Regions from separate parts of the Pseudoduganella sp. R-32 genome, predicted to be linked through region 2. Evidence: riboswitches for the same ligand, from Rfam matches in the RefSeq annotation. Region 2 holds a riboswitch; the other holds the start of a gene.
The links. Region 2 has a riboswitch for glycine ahead of gcvT (glycine cleavage system aminomethyltransferase GcvT). Riboswitches for the same ligand answer to the same signal wherever they lie in the genome.
Positions count from the first base shown of each region.

Region 1 (3,400 bases), 1.7 Mb from region 2:
GCGCCCCGACCTGTCGATTGCGGTCGCGCATGATGGCGGCGCCCGCGCGGGCGCAGGCGTCGAGCTGGCTGGTATCGGCATCCACACGCGGAGGCACCGAGCCTTTGAGTTTGTTGAAGCTCACCTGTGTCGCAGGCGCCAGCAGCACTTTGGTCATCAGCTTCTGTGCCTGCTGCACTACCGCCTGCTCCGAACGAGGAAAGACGAAAGCGTCGCCCTGGATCAGGTACGGCGAATTCGCGCCAAGGCCCGCGATGCAGCCGTAATCGACGCCGGGCGCCATTTTTGCATTGCTGAATTCGCCCTTGGCCCAATCCCCCATGATCTGCATGCCCGCCTTGCCGCTAACCAGCATTGCGGTCGCGTCATTCCAGTTGCGGCCCGGTGACGCGGGATCGACATAGGATTGCAGGCGCTTGAAGGCCAGCAGCACTTTGCGCACCGGTTCGGAATTGATCGCACGCTGGTCGCGATCGCGCATCACTTGCAGGTAGAGCTGGCGCCCTCCCATGTTTGCCAGCAGCGATGCGAACAGAATGTGCTCCTGCCACGCCTGCCCGCCATGCGCCAGCGGCACCAGGCCCGCGGCCTTGAGTCTATCCAGCGCGGCAAAAAGTTCGTCGACGGTTGCAGGTTCTTTTGCGATGCCGGCCTTTTTGAAGGCGGCCCTGGAATACCAGATCCAGGTCTGCATGTGGATGTTCATCGGCATCGCGTAGTAATGGCCATCGATGCGGATGGTGTTGACGATCGGTTCCGGCAGCGTGGATTCCCAGCGCTCCTGGCGTGCGACATCATCCAGTTGCACCAGCATGTCCTGGTCCACTATATCGAGGAACTGCTTGGAAATATTGAACTGCGCTGCAGCAGGCGCCTTGCCGCCAACCATGCGATTGAGGGTCACCGCGCGAGCCTGCTCGCCACCGGCAATCGCCGTATCGATCCATGTGCCGCCGGCGGCACGATAGGCACTTGCGAGCTGCTTGACGGCAGCGGATTCACCGCCTGACGTCCACCAATGGATCACTTCTGCGCTTGGCCCGGCAGCCTGCGCGGAGGTGGCGCCGAACGCCATTGCACAAGCAAATAACTGCTTAAACATCCCGTCTCCTCTGTGTGCCGCTTATTTTTGGAAACGTTACCAATTTCCCAGGCGAGTGTCAATAGAATAACAGGAAAGTCCTTCTTGGCGAAAACGCAACGTGTATCGGAAAACGATTGAAATCGAATAAATCCCTGGGATATCCTGATTTCGCTGCCGGAGCATTCCGGTCGCGCGATCGGGAGAGTTTGTCCCACCCATGGACAACGCCGAAGGAGCAAGCCGCCCCCGGAATCTCTCAGGCCAAAGGACCGGTCGCGTGTTTTCACAACTCTGAAGAGCCGCCGGCAAGGGTAAGCGCCGGCGCACCGAAGGAGCAAGCAGGCCGCCAACGCCTGTGAAACTCTCAGGTCCAGCACAGAGGGGGCAATCACCTCGCACCTCAAGAACATCTGATCAACCTTCAGAGGAGTAGTCACATGCATACGCATCGACTCTGGCTGCGCATTGCCTGCGCAGCGATGTTGGCCGCCCCGTTCCTGGCAAAAGCAGACAACGGCGCGGCATTGCAGGCCGCCAAACGCGGACTCGTACAATTCGCCGAGCACCAGCAGGCGATTCGCCCCGGCAGCGCACCGGTCGACTTCCCGCTCGATATCACGGACGTGGGCGACTTGAAGCAAGCCACGGTCGGCCACGGTTTCGAGGTCTACACCGTCGACCCGAAAGACCTGCTGGCGCGCGGCGACCTGGCATCCCTAGCCAAGCCTACCGGCGAATGGCGCTTCGTCATTTCCCTGCACGGGAAGCCCATCGGACTGGCGACTGTCCAGCGTGTGAACGGCCGTTATGAAACCGTCGCCTATGGCGCCTCCATCCTCGCAAAAGACGTGGATGCTGCGATGGCGGTTCACGGCAACAGCGCGCGTTCCAACCTGCGCTTCATCCGCATCTACCAGGCCCGCGCCGACCTGCTGGAAGTGGACCACGCCAAGTTCGCGCCGCTGCACTCGGCTCGCGAATCGCTGCTGCTTCAGAAGAACGGCAACCAGCTGGTCGACGGCACGGAATTGCTGGAGCCATTGCGCGCCGCCGTCAAAGCCAACATTGAAGCATTTCGCTAAGGAGGACCGACTATGAAAATCGCAAAAATCGTGGCCGGTGCAGCGCTGGTGCTTGCCCTGCCCTCAGCCTTCGCGCAATGGCGTACCTTGAACGTCCCGCTGGTGACGCAGGAACACAGCCAGTGGTGCTGGGCAGGCTCCAGCAAAGCGGTCCTGAACTACTACAGCCGCACACCCAGCCAATGCCAGATCGTGAACTGGGCTTACGGCATCAACTACGCCTGCGGCAACAGCACCTTCAACTGGAACAGCTACGCCAACCGGCCGAACAATATGTACGGCACGTCCGGCAGCGTGCAGAACATCCTGTACAACTGGGGCGTGCCAAACACGGCGATCAACAACTACCTGTCGTGGAATTCGGTGGTGAATGAGATCAATGGCAACCGCCCCTTCGTGATCCGCTACGGCTGGACCAATGGCGGGGGGCATATCATGGTGGGACGCGGTTACGAAACCTACAACGGAACCAACTACATCTACATCATGAACCCGTGGCCAGGCGAAGGACAGACCTACCGCACCTTTGCATCGGCAGTCAGCGCCTATGACCACAATTGGACGCACACGCAACGCATGAACGTCAGCCCTTAAACTAAAAAGCCCGCCAGCAAACGCCTGGCGGGCTTTTCATGTCAGTTGCTGCCGCCCAGTTGTTCCAGCTTGGCGGCCCACTTCTTCGACTCGTCGACGTTACGGGCTGTGCCGACGCCATTCTCGAGCAGGTAGACCAGCTTGCGGATAGCAGTAATTTCCCCCTGCTCCGCTGCCTGGCGATAATAGGTTGCGGCCTGGATGTAGTCCTTTTTCACGCCTTGCCCCATCCAGTACATGCCAGCCAGCCTGACTTGCGCTTGCGCGCTTCCCAGCTTTGCCGCCTGCTGGTAGACCACCGCGGCTTGCGCCAGGTCGACCGGGCCGCCCTTGCCCAGGTCGAGCATGACGGCGAGGTTGGTGGCGGCATCCTTGTTGTCCTGTGCAGCAGCTTTGCTGAACCATGCGCGGGCCTGCGCCAGGTCCTGCGCAACGCCGTCGCCATTGGAATACAGCAGCCCCGCGTAGAACTGCGCCATCGCATGTCCCTGCGCGGCAGCTTTCAGGTACCACTCCAGCGCCTGGGCAGGGTCCTTTGGCACCGTATTACCGGTGTGATAGGCCACTGCAAGGTCGTACTGGGCGTTGGCATCTCCGGTCACGGCGCGCTTGCGGATTGGCGCAAGAGGACCGGCCGCCT
Region 1 is NZ_CP183987.1:2,487,787-2,491,186, reverse strand. Features, by position in the region: gene ACN9MU_RS11390 (ABC transporter substrate-binding protein) at 1-1,102, opposite strand, end outside; glycine riboswitch at 1,272-1,366, shown strand; gene ACN9MU_RS11385 (hypothetical protein) at 1,522-2,166, shown strand; gene ACN9MU_RS11380 (C39 family peptidase) at 2,179-2,760, shown strand; gene ACN9MU_RS11375 (tetratricopeptide repeat protein) at 2,802-3,400, opposite strand, start outside.
Region 1: another riboswitch for glycine. It lies ahead of ACN9MU_RS11385 (hypothetical protein); the one in region 2 lies ahead of gcvT (glycine cleavage system aminomethyltransferase GcvT).

Region 2 (3,400 bases):
GGGTGGACAACTCATTGAACTGATCACTGATGTGCTTGTTGACCAGGCTAATCAGGTTTTCCAGCAAGGCATGCCGCGGCGTGACCGCTTTTTGGGGCGCCGAAGATGTGTGGTTTTCTGGAAGCATGGTCTGGCCTGACTTTGGTGGTTATTCACATTGTCGCAGATTCTTTCCACATGGCAATAGGCAAATCAAAAGAATCTGCAAATATTTTCGGCGATGTGGTCAAACGGTTGGGTTTGCACCACAATGGTGCAAGGTCATGTCCTACACGCCGGTCAGTTGTATTCCGATTCACCTTTACTATTGCAGAAAGCATGATGAAGTTCCGATCCTTCAGAAAGGAACTGTCATGAAATCCAGGCAAAAATCCAGCAAGCAGAGTTCGAGCTCGGGCACACGCCAAAGCGCCGACCAGGGTTCACGTTCGGGAGCCCAGCCGGCCAGCCAGCAGTCCGATACCGGCCGTCAGAGCAAGACGGACAAGAAGACACCTGCCAGCCGTAGCGGCAATCGCTAGATGACGGGCGCGGCATAGGGGGCCTGGGAGTTCGCTTCCAGGCCCTGTCGTTTCAGATATTGCGCTTCAGATGTTCGTTACGCGCTTGCCCTTGGGCGGCTTGAAGTCGGCCACGTCGTTGACGAGACCGACCTTGGCAGCTTCCTGGGCAGTCAGGTGCAGGTCTGAATAGGCGTGGATATTCCAATGTTCGTCGGTCAGACGGACATGTTTGCGCAAGATCGATTCGGTGCGGGCGTCGTCCGCCTGCAAGCCTTCCACAATGATGCGCAGCGCATCTGGCCGCGCTCCGTGCGGCGCACTTGCATGCGACTTGTGCACCATGAAACGCGCGGTTTCGCTGGCAAAGCGTTCGTCGCCGGACAGGAACAGGATGACGGCAATGGAAGCCACCGCTCCGCCGTTATACGTGACGATCTTGATCGGCAAGTTGCGCAGGTAATTGTGCAGGCACAAGCCGTCGCTCACGTAGCCGCCGTTGGACTGGATCAGGATGTGGGCGGTTTCGATCCCATCCTCTGTCATGTCCGCCACCGCATCGAACATGCGGTGCACCATATCGCTGTTCACGTCGCCGGACAGGGTGAACCAGGCCTCGGTATCGCGTTTTTGCTTTTCTTCGCTCATGGTCGCTCCACTCTGTAAATGGATGTCCGGTCATTCTAACGCAGACCGCCATCCAGGCGTGCCCTCCTCAGTCATTAGCCAGCACATCCTCCAGGCATCGCGCCACCAGCAGCTTCGCCGAGCAGCGTGACAACTCGGGCTCAACTACCGCCTTGATCCGCTCCCGCAAAGGGCTCGACAGTAGCCCGAAGCGCTGCTCCAGCAACTCCAGCAACATTTGCCGTCGCCCCATCAATTGCCCTTGCTCCAAACCTTGCTCCAAACCTTGCTCCAGTCCTCGCGCCCGTCCTTGCGCCTCACCACGCTCGACAGCGTCCCTCACCATGGAATTAACGTACGGCATATTCAACCTCCTTTCCAGCTCACCTAACGCCGCCTCATAGCGAGCTTTCTGCGGCTCAGGCAAGTACATTCTTTCGGCGGCGGATCGAAGTCGAGCAATTTGATTGTTGTAAATTCAATCGACTGACGCGTTCCCCAAGCCTCACAAACGAAGGAATTCGGGCACCAACCCTGGCCTTGCGTCACGGCTTACTTTGCCCAATGCCTGGTCGTGAAACTGCGGGTTCACGGCCCAGTCGATTGCCGCCTCCAGCCAGGGGCAGAAGATGGCAAGAATTTCCCTGTAATAGCGTTCAACCGCGGCTTTCCAGGGATTGCCATAGTCGTCGTTTGGCGTTTTCATGACCATTGGACCAACGGCCCAGCGGCAAGTTCCCCAGGGCCGCAAGATTGACTTTATTGCCCTCCTGTCATATAGTCGCAAGTCTTGATCGGGAGAGACCAGCTGCCGCTGGCGCCGAAGGGGCATTACCCAGAAACTCTCAGGCAAAAGGACCGAACAAGGGCCCCATGGGCTAAAACTCTGGAGAGCGGCCCGCCATGGCGCAGGGCCCACCGAAGGGGCGTGCGGGATTACCTTCCCGTTATCTCTCAGGTACCAAGGACAGAGGGGTAGGCGTATTCATGTTTACGTTTATTAACCCCTATTCTCTGCCCCGAGGTATCAATGACGCTCAAAGCAACCCCACTCAACAACGCTCATCGTGCCCTCGGCGCCCGCATGGTCGACTTTGGCGGCTGGGACATGCCGGTCAACTACGGCTCCCAGATTGAAGAGCACCATGCCGTGCGCACCGACGTCGGCATGTTCGACGTGGCGCACATGTGCGTGGTTGACATCAAGGGCGCCAACGTACGTTCCTTCCTGCGCGGACTGGTCGCCAACAACGTCGACAAGCTGCAGGTATCGGGCAAGGCCCTGTACTCCTGCATGCTGACCCCGGAAGGCACCGTCATCGACGACCTGATCATCTACTTCATCAACGAAGAGTGGTTCCGCCTGGTGGTCAACGCCGGTACCGCGGAAAAAGACATCGCGTGGATGAACAAGCAGAACGAAGCCACCAATGCCGGCCTGACCATCACCCAACGCCGCGACGGCGCCAACGCCATGGCCCTGATCGCCGTGCAAGGCCCGAACGCCCGCGCAAAAGTGTGGGAAGTGATCCCGCAAGCCAAGGAAGCCACCGCTGAAATGAAGCCATTCAACGTGGCGCTGGTGCCAGGCACCGCCTTTGGCGAAGCCATGGTGGCCCGCACCGGCTACACCGGTGAAGATGGCTTCGAAATCGGCGTCGCCGCGGAACAAGCTGAAAACCTGTGGAATGCCCTGAACGCAGCAGGCGTGAAGCCAGCCGGCCTGGGCGCGCGCGACACCCTGCGCCTGGAAGCCGGCATGAACCTGTACGGCCAGGACATGGACGAAACCGTGAACCCGCTGGACGCCGGCCTGGCATGGACCATCGACCTGGTCTCCGAGCGCGACTTCATCGGCAAGGCAGCCCTGCAAGCGAAAGGCCAGAACGCACAATTCGTCGGCCTGATCCTGCGCGAAAAAGGCGGCGTGCTGCGCGCCCACCAGAAAGTCATCGCCTCCAACGGCGACACTGGCGAAATCACCTCCGGCACCTTCTCCCCTACCATGCAGCAGGCCATCGCGCTGGCGCGCGTGCCGATGGGCGTGAACGTGGGCGACACCGTGCACGTGGAAATCCGCGACAAGAAGCTGGCCGCCACCGTGGTGAAGCTGCCTTTCGTCCGTAACGGTAAAATCCTGGTTGCTTGAGCCAGAATTCAGCAGAAACAAACAATAACCTTAGCCTTGGAGCCAACATGAGCAACATTCCAGCAGACCTGAAGTACACCGAGTCCCACGAGTGGGTACGCGCTGAAGCGGACGGCACCGTGAC
Region 2 is NZ_CP183987.1:4,196,070-4,199,469, forward strand. Features, by position in the region: gene ACN9MU_RS18990 (DUF1631 family protein) at 1-127, opposite strand, end outside; gene ACN9MU_RS18995 (hypothetical protein) at 354-521, shown strand; gene ACN9MU_RS19000 (ATP-dependent Clp protease proteolytic subunit) at 588-1,148, opposite strand; gene ACN9MU_RS19005 (hypothetical protein) at 1,216-1,560, opposite strand; gene ACN9MU_RS19010 (hypothetical protein) at 1,633-1,833, opposite strand; glycine riboswitch at 1,913-1,998, shown strand; glycine riboswitch at 2,004-2,108, shown strand; gene gcvT (glycine cleavage system aminomethyltransferase GcvT) at 2,158-3,276, shown strand; gene gcvH (glycine cleavage system protein GcvH) at 3,324-3,400, shown strand, end outside.